Linked DNA regions of Novipirellula caenicola. Each later gene encodes a partner of the first gene's protein in a complex. Links are inferred from orthologs where the notes say so. Each region holds a gene or a part of one and is shown on either strand. Other genes may lie near its edges.

Region 1 (12,099 bases):
CGGTAGATCCATGACATCAAATCCTCACCCCAAACCCGTTGTCCGGTGACCGAAGCGGAATAGGGATCAACGTGAACTGCGATGTACTTGGGTGCTTGATCCGTCCCACCGGCAAACCAAACCGTCCAAACGCCATCATCGACGCGAGGCCGACTGACAGAGAGCGCCTGCTTAGCACCGTCGTCATAGAAGGCTTCCGCCGCGACGATAATCTCGGCCACCGTACGCGGCTGCCCGCTGCGGTTGGTCAGCAATAAATCCGAGTTCAGCCGCTCGTCGATCGCGTGATCGAACACCAATAAACTTCCCGTCAACCCGATCAACACAAACACCAGGCCAATCGTCAGCCCGAGCCAACGATGAGCGAGCAGCCAAAGTTTGCGCAAGCGAAAACGAACCGCACGGTTGCGATCGGCGAGCTTTGCCGTATCGAACGTGTTCATTGCCCCGGCTCCATCTCGGGACCACGCGGAATCCGACGCGACTTGGCGTTTTGAACTTTGGTTTGAAGCTTCACCCCGTCGATTGCGATCGTCGGAAGCGAGTTCTCACCTTCTTCGATCTCCACCTTCCACAGTGACTGTTCCGGACGAGCGAACTGGCCATCCAATTGGTCGGTCATCGCCAAGTCCATCTTGGTGACGTCTAGCGGCCATGTCACAGTCACGTTGTACTCACCGATCGGCGCCCCATCGCCAGCTTCGTACGTCTGCAATTCAAAACGCCCCTCTTGGTCCGCGATTGCCCACGGCCGCGAGTTGCGAACATCCACCTTGCCGCCGACCGGATAAAGCGTGACGACGGCCCCGTTAGCAGCCGTTCCATTGACGGTCACCATTCCCTGTGCCGGGTACGTCGCGGCTTGCCACCCTTCGCGGCATCCAACGCAAACGCATGCAACCAAGATCAAACCAATATTGATTAGAAATCTCATGAGGTTCCCCTAAAACTCGCCAACGACTTCATGACCATCAATCGACGTCAATGCGCTGAGCACGTCCATGTCGATGTTTTCGGTCAAGAATCGAACCGAGCCGTCTGCCAAACTGATTTGCATCCCTCCGGTATGAAACGCATAGGGAGCACCGTAAAGATTGCTGACGTTGATGATGTCCGTGCCCACGAACCAAGTCACATTCGGATTGCCAGTATTGGGGTCCAATTCCACTTGGTAGGGATAGAGCCATCCCGAGTTAAAGTGCCCTGCCCATGCCCTGTATTCTTGAGACCACCACGAGGGCGAGACGGCAGTTCGGCCTTGGACATACAACGCGGCACGACCTGCCGATTCGTATTGCAGAATCGTGTGGCTAAGGCCATCGGTGACATCACGAAACTTGCGAATTTCGTTCTGCTCGAACATCGAACGATTCGGTGCCGGATCGGTGATCCATCCTGTATCGCTACGAATGTGAGCGTAGTCGCAGGTCTGAAATCCGCTATCGGGTTCGGTCGCTCCCGCTTCGGGATTGGACGGACACTGATACGTCCCCGGCATGTTGGTGGCCATGTCAGCGTTCTCGGCATGATCCCAACGGACGTTGTAGTTGTATTGGCTCTCGGCGTTGCCGCCTTCGAGAAAGGGAAGTACGGCAACATTCGCGTGTGCGACATGCAGCGGATCGGCATACAATGCGTCCCAATCGACCCATGCCGGAGGAAGGCTGCGGTGAGTCGATTCGTAGTTGTGCAGTGCCAAGGCAACTTGTTTCATGTTGTTACTGCACTGCATCCGCCGGGCTGCCTCGCGGGCCGCTTGCACGGCGGGCAATAGCAAACCGACCAACACGCCAATGATTGCAATGACGACGAGCAGTTCGACGAGCGTAAACGCCGATTTGTAAGCGCGGCCCGACCGACAGCCGCTAAATGAGCGTGGGTACATAAAAAATCTCCAGCCAAGAGAAAGGGAGGCGTGATGCTTCAAACCCCGCGAAAACGTGTCGGGGGGCGAGTCAAACGTGGCTGGCTAGAGAGATAAACTCGTCGCTGGCTTCGCGGACAATTCAGTTCTTGCGAATCGTTCTCAACAAGCTAGTAGCCGCCTAGAACACCGTCAAGCCGCATTGCCGATGTTTTCGTAGCCACGATCTTGATCGAACGATTGCAAGCATTCTCATCCCGCGGTTCCGGTTGTGACCGACTACTGTTTTCAGTAACGTTGAGGGTAGGCAAAGCCCAAGCCTTGCCCTACTTCGAATGGTCAACTTTTTGATTGGTCGGCCGCAAATGCCTTCATGCGAAGCAAAAGTGGCGGTAGGAAATGCGTGTGCGTCAGCAGCTTGTTCTTGCTGCTCAGATGACCTTGGGCTTCTGCAATCAGAAAACTCAAAATCCGTGGGGTCCTGATTGCGGGTGCCAAAACTGTATTTGCGAAGGTTGCTTCTAGTCTGCACGCGATGGTCGAGTGCGGTTAGGCGACGATATTCTGTGATGCCTTTCCAACAAGGAGTTCTGGCATGTCAAATTGGGTTCGAAGTACCGGTCTTGTGGCTGGTTTGATGTTGTTAGCTGTCTCTGTTTTTGCTCCCTCGCCTGTCCAAGCAGCGGATCCAGCGAAGTCGCAAATCGTGATGACGGTGGGCGAAATGTGCGGCGGCTGCGTGAAGAAGATCAGCAAACGCTTTGAAGGTGTCAAAGGCGTTGCCAAGGTACAGTGCAGCATCGAAAAGAAATCCGTCACCGTGGTCCCCGATCAAGGCGTGCGGCTGAGTCCGAAGGGCGTTTGGGAACTGATGGAAAGTATCGGCAAAACCCCGACCAAGATGGTGACACCAAACGGAACGTTTACGTCGAAGCCCAAGAGCTAGACGCTTGACGTCGTCCGGCTCGCCTTTTCAATCGGCAACGGGGGCGGAGTGAATTCTTCGCCCCGTTTGCCGATCCGAGTGACCCGCTGTCTTACAAGTTTGCGATGCCAAGACACCTAAGGACCAAAGGCCCGGCCATTTACCAGCCGTCGTCAGTAGATCCGAGTAAACGGCCGGACCGTTGGCCCTACAATTCATTGGTTTTCTTGGTCCCAGCCCGTTGGGCTGGGCTAGGTAAACGTCCGGGGCTTTGCCCCTAAATACAAACGCGCAACATCAAAAAGCGTCAGCGAGGGACCTTCAAGCCGTTCGCATCTTGCCAACAAAGGTTCCTCGCTTACGGCGCCGATTCGACCTCTTGTCTTGTTAAGACGCCGTCGCCGTTGGCATCCAAATCATCGAACACTCCGTACAGTTTTTTAGGAGTATCGCTGCGGGCGAGCTTGCCATCGCCGTCGCTGTCGAGTTGCTCGAATTTCTGCAGACGAGCCGCATTGCGAATCAATGCTTGGGCGCGTTCTCGTAGCGTCATCGCGGGTTTCTTCACTCCGTTGCGTGCTTGCTCACTGAGCGGCACGGCATAGTGATAGTAGCCGATCATCATTTCGTCCCACGTTTGATCGCCCCAGCGAACCGTCGCCGTCGGATCGGGATTGTTCAAATTGTCTTCGCTGTTGTCATACGTCGCGGTACAAACGATCCGGCTTCCCTCGGGGACCGCCAGCGGATCCTGTAACACGTAGGTGGTCTGCCAATTGAAATCGTAGTGCGGAATGTCCAGCAGCGTCGATCGTTTGCCCGCCGCCGTTTCCAGCTCATAGCGAAACGATTTGCCCCGCACATGCATGTGCGGACTCATGCTCAACAGCGTCGATTCGGCGGGAAAACGTGGACTGGTTCCCGAGGTCTCGTAATTCGCTTCGCCTGGCGGGATTTTTAGACGCGGCTGTACTGCACTGGTCGTCACGATCTCGTGAGTAACCGATTCAGGATCGGCAAAACAGATCCCCAGCGAACTTTGGTCCTGCTGCTCGGTTCCGACCGGAGTGTAGTGCACTTGAAAAATCAGTTCGCTGCCCGCGGGAATCCGCTTGGCATGCCCCTTGGGCGCCAATTCCAATCGGGCGCCGGGAACATAGCCGACCAAAAAACCACGTGCCGCGTCCAAGCCGCCGCGAGTTCCCTTGGGTGCGGCGAAGGCCAAGATGTGATGAACCACTTCGCGATTGCCCGGTTTCAACTCGGCTGCTTCGATCCACATGTCTTCGTCCAACTTGGGATCAACGCGATAGTACTGATAACGCACCTCGCCGGTCGCGGGAATCGTCACGCTCTCGGTATTGACGGGCACGACCAAATCGGGTTCACGCGGCAGTTGCCATCCGGGAATTTTTTCGGGCAGCGGCGGCAAATCGCTGGCGTCACCTTTGGGCGACCCTGCATCAACCCAGGCATACAAGATTTCTTTTTCTTCGTCGCTCATCATGCGGTCGTTGGCGAACGGCAAGTGATCACCGCTGGCGTGCCACGGTGGCATCCGGCCTTCGCGAACCACCTCGGCCATCATGTCGGACCAACCCGCGACCTCGTCGTAATCGGTCAACGAGAAGGGTGCGATCTCGCCATCACGGTGACACTCGACACACCGCTTGCGTAGAATCTCGGCGACTTGGCCGCCGTAGGTTACGTCACTGTGCTCGACCACTTTTTTGGTCCGGCCGATGATGCATCCGACCGTATCGGTTTGCGGCAGTGAAACCTCACGCCCCGACGTCAATTCATCCAGTGCGATCCGTAGATCGTGACGACGCGGTTCGTCGCGGATGTACCCGATCCCATACTGGTCATCGATTCGGCCGCGATAACGAAGTTCGCGATCGGCGTCGTAGACAAATACCTCCGGCGTTCGCTCGGCAGCGACTTGATCGGCAAACCGATTGCCAGCGTCCTTGAGCAGCGGGAACTCGATCGATTGGCGTTTCGCGAACGACGCGATCTCTTCGAGCGAGTCTTGGCGATTGCTCATCACGCCGATCACACGAACCGACTGCGATAGGTACTGCTGTTGAATTTCCCCCAGCCGGATCGCGTACAATTTGGCCAACGGACACTCGGTGCCCAGCATCGCGACCACCAGTATCGAATCGGACTGGAAATCGTCGAGCTTCCAGGTTCGACCCCGGAAATCAATCAGGTCGATCCGATCGAGCGAGGTGCCGCCGGCGGCCGCAGGGTCGCTAGCGAAAGTTGTCGTCGTGGGTACCGCCACAGACAGTAGGACGACCAGAATGGACGCAATTCGGAAGCGAACGCAATTCACAAAGCACCTTCGAGGGTTGGATAAGGATCGTTGGTTGGAAGAGACTCAGTCAGTTTCCTGTAGCGGAACTCGTCAAGAGTTTCGAGGGGCATACATCAATCAATCGAAAGTCTTGACGGCTTGTTGATTTAGTGAAGTTTCCTGCGGCAAGGGTCGTAAGATGGACTTCCTAGTCCGTCCATGGTGTATTCGACGGACTAGGAAGTCCATCGTACGATTAAAACAACAAGTCGTTGACGACTTCCGCTACGACAAATTACCACAAACTCGATAGGAAAAATGTTTCACAGTGTTGGCACACGCCGCGAACGGAAAACCGTCCTACTTAAATCTTGCATCCCTACTTTCTGGCTCATCCCTACACAATGAAACCACCGAGCGACTCTGATGTTTCGGCGGCTCTTGGCCAGCTGATTGACCCGAGCACCAAGATATCCGATGTACGCGGCGTGGGTGGCGGCTGCATTAGTAACGCCATGCAAATCACGCTTCACTGCGATCGGCTCGGCAATCGTACGGTGTTCGCCAAGGCAAACGAGGCTGGGTTTGTCGACAATTTCCAATCCGAATGCGACGGTTTGACCGCGCTTGCCGCGGCCGAATCGATTTTGATCCCCAAACCACTCGCGGTGGGCACGGCGGCCGGGCGAGCGTGGCTGGTCACCGAGTGGGTGGAAACGAGGCCGCAATCGCAAAATTTTTTCGCCGACTTTGGTCGACAATTAGCGAAGCTGCACCGAGTGACCGCCGGCAGCCAGATTGGCTGGAGAAGCGACAATTTTCTCGGTTCAGCGATCCAGCCGAACACGGCGACTGCAGGCTGGGGCGAATTTGTTGCCGAAAACCGCATCGGTTTCCAGCTCCGCTGGGCCATCGACCAACACCGAGCCGACGCGAAGCTGCGTCGCGATGGCGAGGCGATTGTCGCCGCGATGGCTGAATTATTGTCCGGGCGAGCCGACGAAACCTCGCTGCTGCATGGCGATTTATGGAGCGGCAACTATCTTTGCGGAACCACGGACGACGCCGTGGGTGGTGTCCCGGTGATCATCGACCCAGCGGTCTACTATGGGTGTCGTGAGGCGGAATTTGGGATGCTGAAGCTGTTTGGATCCTGCCCGGCAGAGTTTTACGACGCCTACCAGGCGACTTGGCCGCTGCCCGATGGTTGGCAACATCGCATAAACGTCTATGTTCTTTATCATCTGCTGAACCATTTGAACTTGTTCGGAAGCGGTTACCTTGGCCAATGCCACCAAGTCGCAAGCGAAATCTTGCGTTCGAAGTGATGCGTTTGTCAGGGCACCGCAAAACACCCCATTCCCATCGAACCCCTGAGAAACCGTCATGCTCGCCGCGCGAGTGATCCCCTGTTTGGACGTCCACAACGGACGCGTCGTCAAAGGCACCAACTTCGTCAATCTTCGTGACGCCGGCGATCCAGTCGAAGTCGCACGCCGCTACGAGGCCGAAGGGGCCGACGAGCTGGTGTTTTTGGACATCACTGCCAGCCACGAGGATCGCGACATCATCTTGGATGTCGTCCGCCGCACCGCCGAACAGATTTTCATGCCGCTGACCGTGGGCGGAGGCGTTCGCACGATCGAGGACGTTCGTGCGTTGCTGTCGGCGGGGTGCGATAAGGTTTCGATCAATTCAGCCGCCTGCAAAGACCCCGAATTTGTTCGCCGCGCCGCCGACCGCTTTGGCAGCCAGTGCATCGTCGTCAATATCGACCCCAAACGTGTCCAGCGTGACGGCAACGAGTTTTGGGAGGTTCACATCAACGGCGGACGCACCCCGACTGGATTGGAGGCCGTCGCGTGGGCCAAAGAGATCGAAAACCTCGGAGCAGGCGAGATTGTGCTGACCAGCATGGATGCCGATGGCACCTGTGACGGCTACGACATCCCAATCACCGCCGCGGTCAGCGAAGCGGTCTCGATCCCGGTCGTCGCCAGCGGCGGCGCGGGAGGCCCCCAACACTTGATTGATGCAATTAAACTAGGCAAAGCCGACGCGGTGCTGGCCGCCAGCATTTTCCACTTTGGCCAATTCACGATCGAGGAAACCAAGCAAGCGATGCGAGACGCCGGGATCCCGGTGCGTTTACAGGCCACCGCCTAAAACACCGCTTCCCGCAATGGACGAGTTCGACCAGCCCCACTCTCCCGTAGTGGACGAGGCAACGAGTCCCTTCCCCGGTAGTGGACGAGGCAACGAGTCCCAATCCAGCCGGGAACGATTCCTACTGACCGGGATCGACTCTACTGAGTCATGGATGAAATCGGATGACGAGCAAATTTGGCCGCGAACTTTCGCCGGAATTCTGACATGACAATCTCCTCCTCCAATCCATTTACCGCTCGCTTCCGCGTGCTTTCGCAACCCGAGGACGCCAATGCCAACTCAGGCAACGCCCGTTGCCCGACGGTCTACTGGTTCAATCACGCTGGCGGCACGACCAACACGCTAGCGTTTCGCGTCCGTTCGGCCCCACCGCCGCGTCCGATGCGGTTGCTGACACCGCGGTTGCCCGAGCGTGAAGAGGACTTGGACGTGACGTTTGATGGCGATTTGGAACAACTCGCCCAAAAATTCGCGACGCAAATCGCGGCCGCCTACGAGACCGAATCGGCTGATCAGCAGCCGCCAATGGTGATCATCGGACACAGCTACGGAGGGGCAGTGGCGTACCGCGTCACCAAACAGCTGACGCGTCTGGGAATTTCGCCTCATCGATTGGTGATCTGTTCGACGCGATCCCCTGAGCGGCTTCGCTATCACAAGTCGCTTCACACGCTGGACGATGCGGAATTGATCGAGGACGTCGACGAGCTATTTGGCGGGATTCCTGACAATATTCGTGCCGATGCCGACGCGCTGAGCTTTTTTGTGCGTGCCTTGAGACACGATTTGGCGATTTTTGAGAGCTACGTGCACTCGCCAGGCGACGAAACGCTAGCGGTCCCAATCACCGCGATTTGCGGGACCGATGACCGTGCGATCGACTTGGCCGATATGCAGGGATGGAGCCGGATGACGTCGGCGGCATTCCGGTTACGAGCGATCCAGGGTGACCATTTTGCCCCGTTGCAGCGGATGGCCGAAGTGCTTGAGATTGCCACCTGGGACCTGTGACCGGGTTGACCGCCACGCGGGCCGATGCGACAGTCTTCTATTGGCGAATCGTCCACGTTTGCGTCGCCGGTTTTGCGATCCCGTTGCCACTCCCTCTAACCCGTGCTGAATACCCGTGCCAGACCTCGTTCCCGTTCGTAATGCCCTGATCAGTGTCAGTGACAAAATGGGCTTAGCCGATTTTGCCATTGGCCTCCAAAACGCGGGCGTCACCATCTACAGCACTGGTGGCACACGCAAGCATCTCGAGGAATCGGGCGTCAGCGTCGAAGACGTCGCCGACTACACAGGATTCCCTGAAATGATGGACGGCCGCGTGAAAACGCTGCACCCCAAGATTTTCGGCGGCATCCTTGGCATCCGCGACCGCGACGACCACGTCGACAGCATGGACGAGCACGACATGGTCCCATTTGACCTGGTCGTCGTGAATCTGTATCCGTTCGCTGCAACCGCCGCTCGCCCTGGTGCCACCCGCGAAGAATGCGTCGAACAGATCGACATCGGTGGCCCTAGCCTAGTGCGTGCCGCCGCCAAGAATCATCACTACGTCGCGATCTGTACCAGTTCAGAACAATACGGCGACCTGCTTGAATCCATCGAATCAGGCGGATCGACGTTGGCTCAGCGGCGTAAACTCGCCGGCGAAGCGTTCGAGCACACGGCGTCCTACGACCGCGCGATTGCCGATTACATGCAAGGTGAATCGTTGACGGGCGAGTTCCCTTCGTCGCTGCACTTCTCGCTCAAGCGAAAAGCCCAACTGCGATACGGCGAAAACCCTCACCAACGAGCTGCGTTGTACGTTGATCCATCGGTTCGCTCGGTCAACCTCGTTTCGGCTCGCCAGCTGAACGGCAAAGAGTTGTCCTACAACAACCTGTTGGACTTGGACGCTGCTCTCGAAATCGTTCGTGGCTTTGCTCAACCCGCTGCCTCGGTGATCAAGCACAACAATCCATGTGGCGCCGCAACCGACGCCAAGATCGCGCGGGCATGCCGCAAAGCCCTCGCCGGCGACCCCTTGAGTGCGTTTGGTAGCGTGTTGGGATTCAACCGCACCGTCGACATGGAAACCGCCGAGATGTTGTGCGAGCCCGGCTTGTTCATCGAAGCCATCGTTGCCCCCGATTTCGAAGCCGGTGCGGTCGGCCTGCTCACCACAAAGCCTCGCTGGAAAGAAAACGTGCGACTGATGCAAGTCGGTCGACTCGACGATGGCCCCGCTGCATTCCAGCGACGTTTCATCAGCGGCGGCATGTTGATCCAAGACGCCGATCGCTTGACCAGCGTCCCGCTGCAGTGGAAGACCGTCACGGAGACCCAAGTCGCCGACGAACTTTGGGACGATGTCTCGTTTGCCTGGGAAATGGTTCGCCACGTCAAGAGCAACGCCATCGTGTTGGCCAAAGACACTGCATTGATCGGCGTGGGTGCGGGCCAAATGAGCCGCGTCGACAGCGTTGAAATCGCGATCGACAAAGCGGGCGACCGTGCCAGCGGATCAGTGCTGGCGTCCGACGCGTTCTTCCCCTTCCCCGATTCGATCGAATCGGCTGCCGAAGCGGGCGTCGTTGCGGTCATTCAACCCGGTGGATCGCGACGCGATTCCGAGGTCATCGATGCTTGTAACAAGCACGGGCTACCGCTGGTTCTCACCGGACGTCGACATTTCAAACACTGATGAATGTCCTCGATAAAATTTTGGTCGAGACTCGTAAAACGATTCTCGCCGACAAAGCCAAGCGGTCCGAAGCCGAACTCGAAGCGGCAATTGCGGATCTGCCTCCGTGCCGTGATTTTCACGCCGCATTGGCCTCAGGAGATGCGGTTCAGCTGATCGCCGAAGTCAAACGTGCGAGTCCTTCGGCGGGATTGATCCGCCAAGATTTTGATCCGGTTACGATCGCGTCGTGCTATGAAAAGGCGGGTGCCGCATGCATCAGCGTTTTGACCGACGCACCGTTCTTTCAAGGATCGCTCGACTACCTGCGAGACGTTCGCGCGGCGATTGAGCTGCCGATCTTGCGAAAGGATTTTATTGTCGATCGCTATCAACTGCTTCAGGCGCGTGACGCAGGCGCCGATTGCGTGCTGTTGATCGCCGAGTGTCTTTCGGCCAGCCAACTGTGCGAGCTGCACCAACAAGCAGCAGAGCTCGGTTTGCAAACGCTTATCGAGCTATTTGAACCGCAATACCTGGACGCCGTGTTGGCGACGGGCACCTCGTTAGTCGGGATCAACAACCGCGACCTAAAGACCTTTCACACCGATCTGGAACACACCGTGCGAATGTGCGAGTCGATTCCGCGTGATCGGTTGGTCGTCGGCGAAAGCGGCATTCGCACGCATGACGACGTGCTGCATCTTGGCAAAGCAGGCGTTAAAGCCGTGCTGGTGGGCGAATCGCTGATGCGTCAGGACGATATCGAAGCCGCCACGCGTCGATTGATCGGCAAATAAGCATCGGCCACACGCTTGGTGCTCATTCGGCCGTGGACGCAGCGATCCACGATCTTCGGCCCCACGTCACCTCCGGCGACCACTATACTGGACGCAGTTGCCTGCGGCCTGCGTGGATTCATGCGTTTGCATCGGCGACACCTGGTTGTTCGTCAAAATCATCACGCAAAACGCAAGTGAATTCAGCATGAGGGGTCTGCCGCGGACAAGCTCGGTATCGCGAACGGTTTTCCTGTTTTTGATCGCGGCGATGCTTGGGATGGATCCCACCGATGCGGTCGAGCCGGATGTGGTCGAGCCGAACGTGGTCAATGCAGACTTGCTAATCGTTGGCGGCACCGAGTCGGGTTGTGCCGCGGCGGTCCAAGCGGCTCGGATGGGCGTGCAAAAGATTGTTCTGGTCAACGATATCGAATGGCTCGGGGGCCAATTCAGTGCCGAGGGACTTGGTGCGATCGATGAGAACCGGGCCCACAAGTACAACGGCACCGTGCCCATTCCTCGCTCGGGCTTATTCCGAGAAGTGATCGACGCGATCGAAACCAAAAACGCCCAGCTCTATGGCGGCATCCGCCGTCCTGGAAATACGCGTGTTATCACGACGGCGCGACCGGTGGTGTCGGAGTCGGTGTTTCGCGATCTGCTTGCTCCGTATGAGCAGTCAGGCCAAATCCAGCGATTCTCGCACTATCGGCTTGCTCGCGTTTTGAAGGACCATGACACGGTTCGCGGCGCCGAATTTGTGAGCACCGACACCGCACCACAAACAAACTCATTAACCGTTCACGCTCGGATGACGATCGACGCCAGCGATTGGGGCGACGTGATCCAGGCGTCCGGTGCACGCTGGGATACCGGCATCGATGCAAAATCGGAATTCGGCGAACCCAGAGCTCCGCAAACGAATCAACCGGCCACCGATCTGGCTCCGATCACCTATTGCATGATCTTGGTCGAACAGGATCAGCCGTCGCTGTTCCCGCAGCCGTCAACGTACGACCCTCGTTACTTTACGGGGACCTGGGGATGGATCGACGAACATTTCGCCTACACGACGCGGAGATTGGTGGACGGTAAAGGTTTCGCGGAGATTGATCACGCGGATGTGTTGCTGATCAATTCACCACAGATTGACTATCCGCTCGACTCGCTGCCGGCCGAAGTGGTGACCGCGTTGGAACAAAGCGAAGCCGGCGCTTCAACAAAAACGATCGTTGCCATGACACCGGCACAGCGAGAGATTGTCTTTGAGGATGCAAAACGTCATACGCTTCGTTACTACTACCATCTGCAACAGAGCTTTCCCAAATTCCGCCGCATGGCGTTAAGTGACGAATTCGGTACACCCGATCGTTTGCCGCCAAA
Region 2 (12,093 bases), on another replicon or contig:
GCTGATGGTCAGGATCTTTCATCGGAGGAGCGAAAACGGGTGGAAGCGGAAATCGCGGACCTGCAACGTAACTCGGCAATCGCCATTGCGATGGGACCGGGCTACTTTACCGATTCCTTGTTTCCATGCGCACCGCTGCAGATGCAGGAGGTCAACGTGGATTGTCACGGCAACCTGACGAAGTGCTGTCATTTGTCAGGGCATGGTTCCCCGAAAACCCAGAGAGATGTGATCGGAAACCTCGCTGAGATCACATTCGGTGAAGCTTACCGGCGGTTAGTCGCCGAGAACGATGTTTTTCGCGAAACGAAAATGCGGCATCACGCCAGCGGGCAATTCGATGAAACCGACTATTTTCCATGCTGGTACTGCTCACGATATTATTCAAAATTGGACTGGCTTCGATCGACGGAGCCCAATGTTTGGCAACTTGCCCTACGGTAGCCAGTGATTGGGAAAATTTTTGATCCGAGCAGACCTCCCCGCCTCGATGGACACGACGATGACGATTGATACCAGCACTAAAGTTGTACCGCACAACGACACCCTGTTCACGCAACTGCATGACGGCGAAGCCGTGTTGTTACATCTGGAAACACATGCCTATTATGGGCTGAATGAAACAGCCGCCCGCATTTGGCAGCTGCTTTCCGACGGACTCACCTTGGGCGAAGTCTGCTGCCAACTTCAGAGCGAGTTCGACGTGGGCGACGCGGAGATCCTACAGTATGTTGTTGCGTTCGCTGAAGAATTGTCGACCACAAAACTGGTGGAGCTGAGTTGCTGAACTCCAAACCCCATTCGCACCGAATCGACGTACGGACCGCGGTCGATGGCGACACCGCAGAGTTGGCGGGCTTGTTTCGAGATCAGGCCGAATACCAGCAACAATTATCACCCCACTTTGAAATCATCGAAGGCTTTGACTGGTCGACACTGGTTTCAAAAAAACTTAAGCAACACGAATCCGCAATCTTTGTGTGTCAATGCGATCAGACGATTGTCGGCTATATCAGCGTACGTCATATGCGGCGGAACGGTGGCCGATCAAAACGAGATTTGCGTGGTTGGATCCATCAATGGATAAGGTCGCGTCCGAATCGACCGATCACGCCGATCCAAGCTCGCAATTACGGTTTTGTCGAAGACTGGTATGTCGCCGCCGATTGGCGGCAACAAGGGATCGGCCGCAGGCTTTGGGAAGCGGCAAGAAAATGGTTCGAGCAGCGAGAGACCAAGGAGATTGATACGACAATCTGGGTCGATAACGAGCCGTCCATCCAGGTTTTTGAGCATCTGGGCTTTGCCCCCGTTCGTGTAATGATGCGTAAATCGTTGACCTAGGATTGAACTTGCAAGACTCCCACTGCAAGGAAAAACGTCTCGGCAGTTGGACACCCAGAGGGACGTGTAGCCACGTCCTCGACGACCCCTCGTAGTGGATCTTGCTAAAGATCCCGGCCGCCACCGACACGGGGAAAAACGTTCCGGCAATTGGATACCCAGCGGGACGTGTAGCCACGTCCACTACGACCCCTCGTAGTGGATCTTGCTAAAGATCCCAACCGCCACCGACGCGGAGAAAAACGTTCCGGCAGTTGGATACCCAGCAGGACGTGTAGCCACGTCCACGACGACCCTCCGTAGTGGATCTTGCTAAAGATCCCGACCGCCACCGACACGGAGGAAAAACGTCCCGGCAGTTGGATACCCAGCAGAACGTGTAGCCACGTCCACTACGCTCCGCCGTAGTGGATCTTGCTAAAGATCCCAACCGCCACCGATGCAGGAAAAACGTCTCGGCAGTTGGACACCCAGAGGGACGTGTAGCCACGTCCACGACGAATAGTGGCCACGCTCACGACGAATATTCGTAGAGATTTTGTCAAAGATCCTTCAATTGACGCCAGAAAAAATTCTATGATGCAAGTTACGAACGTATCGCTTCGCCTACGGCTCAAAAGAAGACCATTGCAATGTCCAAACGCGATCACTTGCATCGGCTTGCGGCTCACTACTATCAAGCGGATGCAGCGGTCCATTGGTCCGTCACGATTCTCGAACGTCGCCAAGGATGGCTTTCCGTCTCGTTTCTCTATCGTTTTCGCGAACTCATGACGCATACCGTGTTTCGCTACGGATTGGTGTGTCCCATTTTTTGCCTGATGCCCGATCATTTCCACATGGTGTGGATGGGACTTTGCTCGGGGAGCGATCAGTTGCTCGCGATGAAGCATTTTAGAAAAACGGTCAATGATTCGCTGAAACGAATTGGTTTTCAGCTACAAGATCAAAGTTACGATCATGTCTTCAAAGAAGACGAACGACGTGAGGAAGAATTCCGTAACGCGTGCGAGTACATCGCTCGAAATCCCGAGCGTGCTGGGTTGGTGGATGTCGATGAATTCGCCAAGTACAAGTTTTCGGGCTGCGTTGTCCCGGGCTATCCCGAGCTACGGGTGTTCGATACGGACTTTTGGGATCGGTTCGACCACGTGATCTCGTTCCTTCGTAAACGAGGCTTGATGCAGGTGGGACAGAGCGGACCGGGATGACGAGCACGCTGAGAATGCGGAGTTCAGGGGAGTGCGTAGTGGATCTTGCTAAAGATCCTGGCCGCTGAGACGGGAAACGTCTGGGACGATTGGGATGTGCGAAGGGACGTGTAGCCACGTCCACTACAGGGGTGCGTCGTGGATTCTGCTAAAGATCCCGACCGATGAAACGGGAAACGGCTGGGACGATCGGGGTGCGTGCAGGGACGTGTAGCCACGTCCACTACAGGGATGCGTCGTGGATCTTGCTAAAGATCCTGACCGCTGAAACGGGGAACGGCTGGGACGATCGGGATGTGCGAAGGGACGTGTAGCCACGTCCACTACAAGGGTGCGTCGTGGATCTTGCTAAAGATCCCGGCCGCTGAGACGGGAAACGTCTGGGACGATCGGGATGCGTAAAGGGACGTGTAGCCACGTCCACTACAAGGAGTGCGTAGTGGATCTTGCTAAAGATCCCGTCCGCTGAGACAGGAAACGTCTGGGACGATCGGGATGCGTGAGGGGACTTGTAGCCACGTCCACTACGGGATCGATACTCGCTGAGCGGGGGGCGATGGTGGATTGTCCTTCGAGCCTCCGCTAGATTGTGCGAACCACGTCACGCCTGTCTTAAAGCCCTGCCACGCGAATCTACGGAAACATCATGGAATCAATCCAATTAAAAAGCGGACGCTCCGTCCCTAAGATCGGACTTGGACTTTGGAAGATCGACCAAGCCGAAACCGCTGAGGTGGTGCAAGCAGCGATCGATTGCGGCTACCGACATTTCGATTCCGCCTGTGACTATGGCAACGAAGTCGAAGCGGGCAACGGACTGAGTCAAGCAATGCGTGATGGCAAAGTCACGCGTGAGGATCTTTGGATCACTTCAAAGCTGTGGAACACCTACCATCGCCCCGAACATGTGCGTCCCGCGCTCGAAAAGACACTCGCCGATTTGCAACTCGACTACCTCGACTTGTATCTGATCCACTTTCCGATCTCGCAGCAGTTTGTCCCGTTTGACCAGCATTATCCGCCAGGTTGGTTCGCGGACCCAAACGCGGAATCGCCAAAGATGGAACCGGACCATGTGCCGCTGATCGAAACCTGGCAAGCAATGACCGAATTGGTTTCCGCGGGCTTGGTTCGCGAGATCGGTGTTTGCAATTTTAATATTGCACTGATCCGAGAATTGATGAACCAAAGCGATACGCCACCGGCGATGCTGCAAGTCGAATTGCACCCGTACCTGACTCAACAAAAATTGCTGCGATTTTGCCGCGAGTCCGAGATCGCGGTGACCGCGTTTTCACCGCTTGGGGCTCAGTCGTATTTCCAACTGAACATGGCCGAGTCGGGAGAAGCGGTGATCGAGCAAAACAAAATCAAAGAGATCGCGTCACATCACGATCGAACCCCGGCGCAAGTCGTGTTGCGTTGGGGAATCCAGCGTGGTACCGCGATCGTGCCCAAAACATCAAAGACCGAGCGATTGAAAGAGAACATCGCCCTGTTTGATTTCCAGTTAAGCGACGCCGAAATGAAAACGATCGATGCGATGGACCGTCATCGTCGTTTCAACGATCCGGGTGATTTCTGTGAAGCTGCGTTCAATACTTTTTTCCCAATCTACGAATAGCACCTGAGACCACGAAGATGCATCAACACGAAAAATTGAACTACGTCGAATTCCCCTGCAAAGACCTTGCGGCCACCAAGGCGTTTTTTGGCAAAGCGTTTGGTTGGACGTTTGTGGATTACGGCCCGCAGTACAGTTCGTTTGCGGACGAGGGACTCGACGGCGGCTTCTTTCAATCAGATCAAGCCGCCACGACCGCCAATGGCTCAGCACTGCTGGTTTTCTATAGTCAGAAGCTCGAAGAAACGCAGACCAAGGTCGAATCGGCTGGCGGGACGATTCTTAAGCCGATCTTTTCATTTCCCGGTGGACGCCGATTCCAGTTCACCGAACCAAGCGGCAACGAATTTGCCGTCTGGTCGGATCAATAGCGGCGTGCGACTTGATGAGGCGAAACCAATCGGCGTTTTGACGGTTGAATCAGGGTGAGTGGATCGAGCGAGGTTTTGTCCATTTTTAAAAGGCGGCGATTTCGGCGTCATTGAAACATCACCGTGCAGGTTCCCTTGCTGGGTCGCCAAGATATGATGTAAACACGGTACAACGTTCGATTTGCGATCGACAGCCCACCTTTTTGCCGTCCTCCCACCCCATTTTCGAGCCTGCAATGCAGCCTTTTGACACCCAAAGCCGAACGCGTGTGGTTTTTGGCGCAGGAACGCTCTCACGACTCGGCGAATTAGCGAGCGAATTCCGCCCTAAAAGCGTGATGGTCGTCAGCGACGCTGGATTGATCAAAGCAGGCCATTTCGAACACGCCGTCGCCTCGCTTGAAGCGAGCGGTTTGAAGGTCGAATCGTTTCACGATTTCGCCGAAAACCCCACCTCGGACATGGTCGACGCCGGAGTCCGTCACGCGGCCAAGGTCAAACCCGACCTGCTGATTGGGCTCGGCGGTGGCAGCAGTATGGATTGCTGTAAAGGAATCAATTTCGTTTATTCATGCGGCGGGACGATTCACGATTACCAGGGGGTTGGCCGAGCGACCACCGATCTATTGCCAATGATCGCCATCCCAACCACCTCGGGCACCGGCAGCGAAGCTCAATCGTTTGCGCTGATCAGCGACGCCAAAACGCATGTCAAAATGCCGTGCGGCGACCCTCGAGCGGCTTGCCGAATCGCGATCCTGGACCCCGATTTGACCATGACCCAGCCCCGATCGGTGACCGCATTGACGGGGATCGATGCGATCTCGCACGCGATCGAAACCTACGTGACCAAACGTCGCAATCCGATGTCGACGACCTATTCGCGACGCGCGTTTGGACTGTTGGCACAAGGTTTTTCGCGGGTTTTGGCCGATCCGAATGATCGCGAGGCACGCAGCCAAATGCAGCTCGGGGCCCACTTTGCCGGCATGGCTATCGAAACCTCGATGCTCGGTGCCGCCCATGCGACCGCAAATCCGCTGACCGCTCGGCATGACATCACGCATGGGCAAGCCGTCGGATTGATGTTGCCGGCGGTAATTCGGCTGAACGGGCTGGATCATCCCGATTGGTATGCGGAACTGCTGCGAGAGATCGACCCAACCGCCTCCAACGAAAACGCTCCTGCACGGTTGGCCGACAAGGTCACCGAGTGGCTTCGTGACGCGGGGCTGGCCACGTCATTTGAACAGTTGTCGATCCCATCGTCCGAGATCGAAGCGTTGGCCGAAGAAGCACTCCAACAGTGGACCGGGACGTTCAACCCCGTCCCGCTGGACCCCGAAAAAGCACGTGCACTCTACCACGCGGTCGCTTAGGAATGTGAACCACAGGTTGCGAGAATACGTCCTCACCGATATTGTCGAGCACGCCTATTTTCGCACGGTTCTTTCACATTTCTTCCAAAAGTCATTGCCTGTACCACGATGATCACCATTGTTGACTATCAGATGGGAAACCTCCGCAGCGTTCAAAAAGGAATTGAACGTGTCGGGGGCTCTGCACGAATCAGTTCCGATCCTCAAGAAATCGCTAACGCAGAGAAGCTGATCCTGCCGGGTGTCGGAGCCTTTGGGGATGCGATGACCGAGATCCGTCGCCGCGATTTGGCCGGCCCGATCCGCGATTTTATCGATTCCGGAAAGCCGTTCCTTGGCATCTGTCTGGGGCTGCAACTGCTGTTTGAACGGGGTTTCGAGCACGGTGAACACGAGGGACTTGGCGTGTTGAAGGGAGACGTGGTTCGATTTGAATTACCGTCGTCCTACAAAGTGCCCCACATGGGCTGGAACACGGTAACGCACCAAACCGAACCACCGCTGCTGAAGGACATCAGCCCCGAAGCCCACTTCTATTTCGTTCACTCGTATTACGTGCGTCCGGCGGATCCAGCGGTGGTCGCACTGACGTGTGATTACGGCGGTCCGTTCTGTGCGATGGTTTGGCGAGACAACCTGTTCGCGACTCAGTTTCACCCCGAAAAAAGCCAAGCGGACGGCCTGAAATTGTTGTCGGCGTTTTCCAGCCTGCCGACTGGAAATGAGGTGACGGCGTGACCTCCGCTCCTCTTGCCCTGACGTCCCCCGATGGATCGCTGCGAGTCGAATTCCGTTGGTGCGAAGACCGCTTCGTTCACCAGATCCTCGGCGGCGAAGCATCCAGCGACGAAAACGCTGTGATGGCCAGCGTCAACGGCACGGCCGACCAAGCGTGGCCTTGCTCACCGCCGATCCAACAACTTTCGCTCGAATCGCTACCGGTCGGTGATGCACTGCTGGGTGTCGGATCCGCTGGCGTCAGCCACTGGAGCGTCAGTGTGCATTGGCAGGAATCGGCCACCGAGCCCACGCTTTTCTTTGATTTCGCCTGTCGCTGTAAACAGACGCCCGAGTTTCTGGGCAGCACCTACCACACGAACCCGCGGTTCAAAATTGAGCCCGGCGACGGTTCTGAACTGAGCGTCGAAGGTGACCGAACGCTGATCCGTCCCGCTGCGGCCGACTCATCTGGCACCCTCCGCTGGACCTACTGCATTAAAGGATGCTAGCACACGCATTCTTCCTATCTTGCGAGCCTTCTCTACCTTGCCGAGCGATTTCTCCGCCGCATCTCGCTGTTGTAAATCGTGTGTGGCAGACGATTTAACATATCTACAAAAATAAAACTCTGGTGAAACTCGCCCCTTCGACCCTACGCCCCCCTTTCGCCCAATCGGCAAAGTTTGCATTTTCGTTGGCTCGTTGATTGGCTGAGATTCTGGGCACGCTCGTATCGAACACCAAGACCGTGCCACTTTCTCGTTCGGCCAACGACTCTCGTCAAATGAAAGTTCTTGGTTCGTAGAAAAGGGAAGTAGTATGCTTCGAATGCTGTCTGTGGCTTTGGCTGGACTGATGACCGCCAGTGCAATGTTGGCAACCAACGCGGCCGCCAACACCGTGGTACTGGCGTCCAACCAATACGTGTGCCCGAAGTGCGGAAAGGTGCACTCGCACACCACCCCGCCTGCGTCGGTCACGCAAACTTCGTGGACAAACCCCACGGAAATCCAATCGTTGCCAGGGCAAATCGAGTCGGCACAAATTCAATCTGTGCCTGGGCAATCGTATTCCAGTACGATTCCAACATCGACGATTGCCCCCAGTGGTGGGACGTCCAACGTGTTGGCAACGCTGAACGCCCAGCGTGCTCGCAACGGAATTGGAACACTCGGCTTTGATCCGCAGTTGCAAGCGGTTGCCGAGCGACGTGCCGCACTGATGGCCTCGCAAGGCCTGAAGAATCATCCTCCAGGATCGTTTGCTCCTGGCAGGTACGAAGGGGTAGGATGGTCGAGTTCCTATTCGCCCTCAGGAGTATCGGCTTGCTTTACAAACGATCCACGCATGCGAGTCGCCGGCGCCGCGATGGCCACCGGTCGCGATGGCGTCTACTTCTGTGTCGTCTACCGCTAACATCACCCCGGCGCACTAACCAAGCAGGGTTAGCGTGTCGAGCCAACGTCTGCTCCGAGCCGCAGGGAACGCGGCTTGGACGAGGGCCGACGCTTCTCATCGCCGTCCTCGCCACGATCGCTGTGAACGTGATGGCAGGTGACGCAAGTGCACAGCAATCCATTGCACAGCCAACAATTGCACAGCCAACAATTGCACAGCCAACAATTTCACAGCCAACAATTTCACAGCCAACAACGGCGCAGGAAAACATCGCCCCGAAGGTCCTCTCGGTTTCAGAAACTCAAGCCAAAGAGTCGCTGCAATGGCTTGCCACTCGAGCGATGCAAGAAGTTCCTGCGATCTACCAAGGCGACAAGGACTGGGGCGAAACAAAGGAAGTGTGGGCCGGTGTCCGAGCCAAATTCGATGGGCTGAAACTCAAAACGCATCGACGGTTCAAAGAAGTAAACCACGGACGATGGATTCGCTACGAAATCAAGCTGCCCGAGGCAAACGCTGCGAATGCCGCCACCACTAAAATCAATTCGGCAACGCTTACGGACGAAGATCGATGGCGAATCGATTCCGTCACGGAAACCCCGATGCAGTTCACTGCTAAAGTGGAACGTTGGAATCTGGGCATCAAACTCTACAGCGTCACTGTCACCGGGCGGATGCGAGTGCAACTGCAGTTAACTTCGACGATCGGACTGTATCTGGATTACAGCGAAATCCCTCCTGCCGTTGTGGCACAACCGGCAATCGAAGGCGCCAAGTTGACCCTGGCGTCCTTCGAGATCGATCGGGTCAGTAAAATCGGTGGTGATGCGGCCGAAGTCTGGGGCGAAATCATGCAAGAGATCATTGTCCAACGATTTATCGAAAACCAGAACGATCAAATTGTGAACAAGCTAAATCGTGAAATTGAAAAACACCGAGCGGATCTACGATTTTCCTGGTCGATGCTGTTCGATCGCTAAGTGGGACCTTGACGTTTTGTTGACCGCATTCCGCCGGTAATACACGTCTGTCTCGCAATGACCATGGTTTCCCAATACTTTGAAATGTTCTTCGTCCGGGTAAACCAACGCCGACAATCGTTCTACAATCAATGGCCTCAGCGGTACTGGCGTCCCAACTTTCATGGAACCGATAGATGATGTTGCGTGCTTTTTGCGTTTTTCAGCTGTTAGCGACACTCTCCATTCTTGGTTGCTCGTCGAGAGAGTCCGCGACTTATCCGGTCTATGGTGTTGTGCGATTTCCCGATGGCAAATTGCTTCGCGAAGGGACAATCGAATTTGAAATTACGGGAGTCCCCAACCCGATCACCGCTACTGGTGAGATCGCACCCGACGGCAGTTTCTTTCTTGGCACCTACCAGATCGACGATGGTGCAGTCGCGGGCACCCACCGAGTGGTCGTGATCGCCGACACAGTGATTGGCACCGGAGTCGAGCGTCCCGGACTGCTGCCCAAATCAATTTTGCATTCCAAATATCGCGACTTCAACACTTCGGATATCCTGGTCGAAGTACGCCCCACCACAAACAATCTTGTGATTGACGTCGAATACGCTCCGGCTGACGAAGCCGAATGACAACCCCACTCCGTTTCGAACTTTCCCCTCTCCTGAAACCAACTCACCATGCTTTACTTTCTTGCCATTTGGATTGGACTTTCGACCAGCACGCCGGACGCTTGGCCGGCGTTTCTTGGTGCCGGATCGGAACCACGTGACGCCAACGCATTGCCGCTGTCTTGGTCACCCAGCGAGAATATCGTTTGGCTAGCCCCAATCCCTGGGCACGGCCAATCGAGCCCGGTGGTCTGGGACGACCGAGCATTTGTAACCAGTGTCGAAGGTCCCGAGAAAAACACCTACCACGTCGTCTGTTTGAACACCACCGACGGAAGTGAACTTTGGCACAAACAAATCGAAAACTCGGCGCCGGAAAAGAACAGCTATTACATCAGCCGGGCTGCCCCCACGCCGGTGGTTGATGAACATCGCGTGATCGCGGTCTTTGAAAGCGGCGACTGCGTTGCCTACGACCACGCGGGCAAAGAACTGTGGACACGAACGCTGGCGAAAGACGAAGGCCCCTTTATTGCCGAGTTCGGTTTGGGGGCATCGCCATGCCAAACCGAATCGGCGCTGTTTGTTTTGCTGGAACATGATGGACCGAGCAGTCTGTTGGCGATCGATAAACAAAGCGGCAAAACGCTGTGGATGGCGTCGCGAGAACCACGCCGCAGTTGGAGCTCGCCGGCCATCATCGAAGTCGAGGGGGAACCGCAAGTCGTCGTCAGCTCGGCTGGCACCGTCGATGGCTACGACCCCAAAACCGGAAAATTACTGTGGACATTCAAAGACGTCGGAGGCAACACATCGACGACGCCGATTGATATAGGCGGCGGACGTTTTCTGATTGGCGCCTCACCCGGTCGCAACGGCGAGAATGCGGGATCAGCAGCCGATTCCAATGGCTTGATGCAAGTCACTCGCGATGGTGACACTTGGACAGCGACCCGAAAATGGACAGCCGCTAAAGCGACGCCCACCTGGGCATCGCCGATCGTGCATGAGGGGTTGGCTTACTGGATCAATCGTTCAGGCGTTGTTTACTGTTTTGATGTCACCACGGGCGAAGAGGTCTACACCGAGCGAATCAAACAATCGAGTTGGGCGACGCCTTTCGGCGTGGGAAACCGCGTCTATTTCTTTGGCAAGGACGGACTGGTCACCGTCTTGGCCGCCGGCCGTGAGTTCAAAATCTTGGCCGAGAACACGACTTGGAACGACGACACGTTGCCGCCGGAAGCCAAGTTGGCCGAAGAAACGAGCGAAGAGCGTCAACGCGCCGCGGCGATGTTTAGCAAACCGACGCTGTACGGCGTCGCCGTCACCGACGACGCCTTCCTATTACGCGTGGGCAACGCCGTCATCTGCGTGCGCTAAGGAACTCGGCATGGGGCTTCTAGCATGATCGATCCTGATTCTAGCGTTAGCACCGCTTAACTTCCGGAGCCGTTGCTAGTGACTTGTTGATTTCGTGAGCCGGGATGCTCAATAGAGCGTCCGACTTAGGCCGGAGGCCGATACATCGAATGCGGAAATGTGTCGGCCTCCGGCCTAAAACAAATTCTCATGCACTCCCCGGTGCTTAATAGTCAATGTCAACTACATTCGTAGCGGCAAGGAGCCTCGCCCGAACAATGTCAGCTTTAGAAATCTAGAAACGCGCAACATCTTTCCGTCGAGCCTGTCTCGGCGGAGGAAACAAATGGCAACTCCGAAAAGAAGTTATTCAAAGCAGTACTCCGCTTCGGGCTTGCCCCTGCGGTCACAACGTCTTGATTCTTGTGTTCCGCCGATACATCTCTGCAGCGAAGGCGTATAGACTGAAATATCGCCTATCCGCTTAATTCAGGTAGCTGAATCACTCGCCTTGTGCCGCTAAGTTGATATTTAGCAATAGCTAGCCACGCTTTGCTATACCGTACTTCATCATGCGAAAGCCATTCGCCAAGTTTCTCTCTGAAGCACAGCACGCCCAGCATTTACCGGAACGAATGCATCGACCTCGATACTGTTCGCAGACGGGAACAGGTGTCATTCGCGTGTTCCCGGCCACGCGATTTCCGTGAATAGGCGTCGCTATCGCCGTAAGCTTAAAACGAGCATTTTTGGATCAAACTGGTTCTTAGTCGTTTTCTAAGAGTTGCTAATTCTAGACTTATCAGTTGCGTCGTGGCCCCGTACAAGCAATCGATTCGGCCACGTGGCATCGCTCATTACCAGATCCGAAAAGCAACTTTACGCAACCGATTGCACTCACTCGCACATCAATTCACTGCACCAGTAGTGTAAAACGCATCTTTCTAGTAGTGAAATACTCTTCCCCTTGATACAACCTGACGTTACGAAACAAAATTAGAACAGCGTTGAGCCCCTGCCATTTACGATCTGCCAACGCAACGATTGCATTTCGCGTAAAACTACACCTCGTTGACACGAAAGATGCGAATGCAGTTTTCCCTGG

Evidence for each region.
Region 2: the proteins of hisF (region 1) and hisH are in contact, whole or in part, in a crystal structure (PDB 6RU0), measured with the Thermotoga maritima proteins. The link is inferred for Novipirellula caenicola from one-to-one orthologs. Residues at the interface, in WP_004080486.1 of Thermotoga maritima: Met1, Leu2, Ala3, Arg5, Ser40, Glu41, Asp45, Glu46, Ala70, Glu71, Ile73, Asp74, Ile75, Pro76, Phe77, Asp98, Lys99, Ser122, Gln123, Glu161, Thr195, Leu196, Asn247, Arg249, Glu251; in WP_004080484.1 of Thermotoga maritima: Asn15, Arg18, Arg22, Arg117, Leu118, Pro119, His120, Met121, Gly122, Trp123, Asn124, Asn134, Gly135, Tyr136, Tyr138, Val140, Tyr158, Glu180, Lys181, Ser182, Ser183, Lys184, Ile185.

Annotation. Positions count from the first base shown.
Region 1 is NZ_BAABRO010000009.1:80,983-93,081, reverse strand. The notes cover bases 5,390-8,367. They hold hisF (imidazole glycerol phosphate synthase subunit HisF), read left to right. Parts: upstream 5,390-6,477; coding sequence 6,478-7,257; downstream 7,258-8,367. Other genes in these bases: ABEA92_RS17695 (thioesterase II family protein), read left to right, coding at 7,465-8,271; ABEA92_RS17705 (fructosamine kinase family protein), read left to right, coding at 5,496-6,419. In the rest of the region: ABEA92_RS17730 (PepSY-associated TM helix domain-containing protein), read right to left, coding at 1-443; ABEA92_RS17725 (hypothetical protein), read right to left, coding at 440-934; ABEA92_RS17720 (DUF1559 family PulG-like putative transporter), read right to left, coding at 944-1,885; ABEA92_RS17715 (heavy-metal-associated domain-containing protein), read left to right, coding at 2,460-2,810; ABEA92_RS17710 (redoxin domain-containing protein), read right to left, coding at 3,148-5,130; purH (bifunctional phosphoribosylaminoimidazolecarboxamide formyltransferase/IMP cyclohydrolase), read left to right, coding at 8,438-9,955; indole-3-glycerol phosphate synthase TrpC, read left to right, coding at 9,955-10,734; ABEA92_RS17680 (FAD-dependent oxidoreductase), read left to right, coding at 10,922-12,099.
Region 2 is NZ_BAABRO010000005.1:160,228-172,320, forward strand. The notes cover bases 4,881-7,852. They hold hisH (imidazole glycerol phosphate synthase subunit HisH), read left to right. Parts: upstream 4,881-6,037; coding sequence 6,038-6,667; downstream 6,668-7,852. Other genes in these bases: ABEA92_RS12395 (iron-containing alcohol dehydrogenase), read left to right, coding at 4,881-5,929; ABEA92_RS12405 (hypothetical protein), read left to right, coding at 6,664-7,158; ABEA92_RS12410 (CAP domain-containing protein), read left to right, coding at 7,469-7,852. Also shown: ABEA92_RS12365 (radical SAM protein), read left to right, coding at 1-444; ABEA92_RS12370 (PqqD family protein), read left to right, coding at 503-787; ABEA92_RS12375 (GNAT family N-acetyltransferase), read left to right, coding at 781-1,344; ABEA92_RS12380 (hypothetical protein), read left to right, coding at 1,977-2,555; ABEA92_RS12385 (aldo/keto reductase), read left to right, coding at 3,202-4,179; ABEA92_RS12390 (VOC family protein), read left to right, coding at 4,197-4,550; more of ABEA92_RS12395, read left to right, coding at 4,787-4,880; more of ABEA92_RS12410, read left to right, coding at 7,853-8,065; ABEA92_RS12415 (hypothetical protein), read left to right, coding at 8,389-9,027; ABEA92_RS12420 (hypothetical protein), read left to right, coding at 9,204-9,647; ABEA92_RS12425 (outer membrane protein assembly factor BamB family protein), read left to right, coding at 9,696-11,009. UniProt on the Escherichia coli protein: IGPS catalyzes the conversion of PRFAR and glutamine to IGP, AICAR and glutamate. The HisH subunit catalyzes the hydrolysis of glutamine to glutamate and ammonia as part of the synthesis of IGP and AICAR.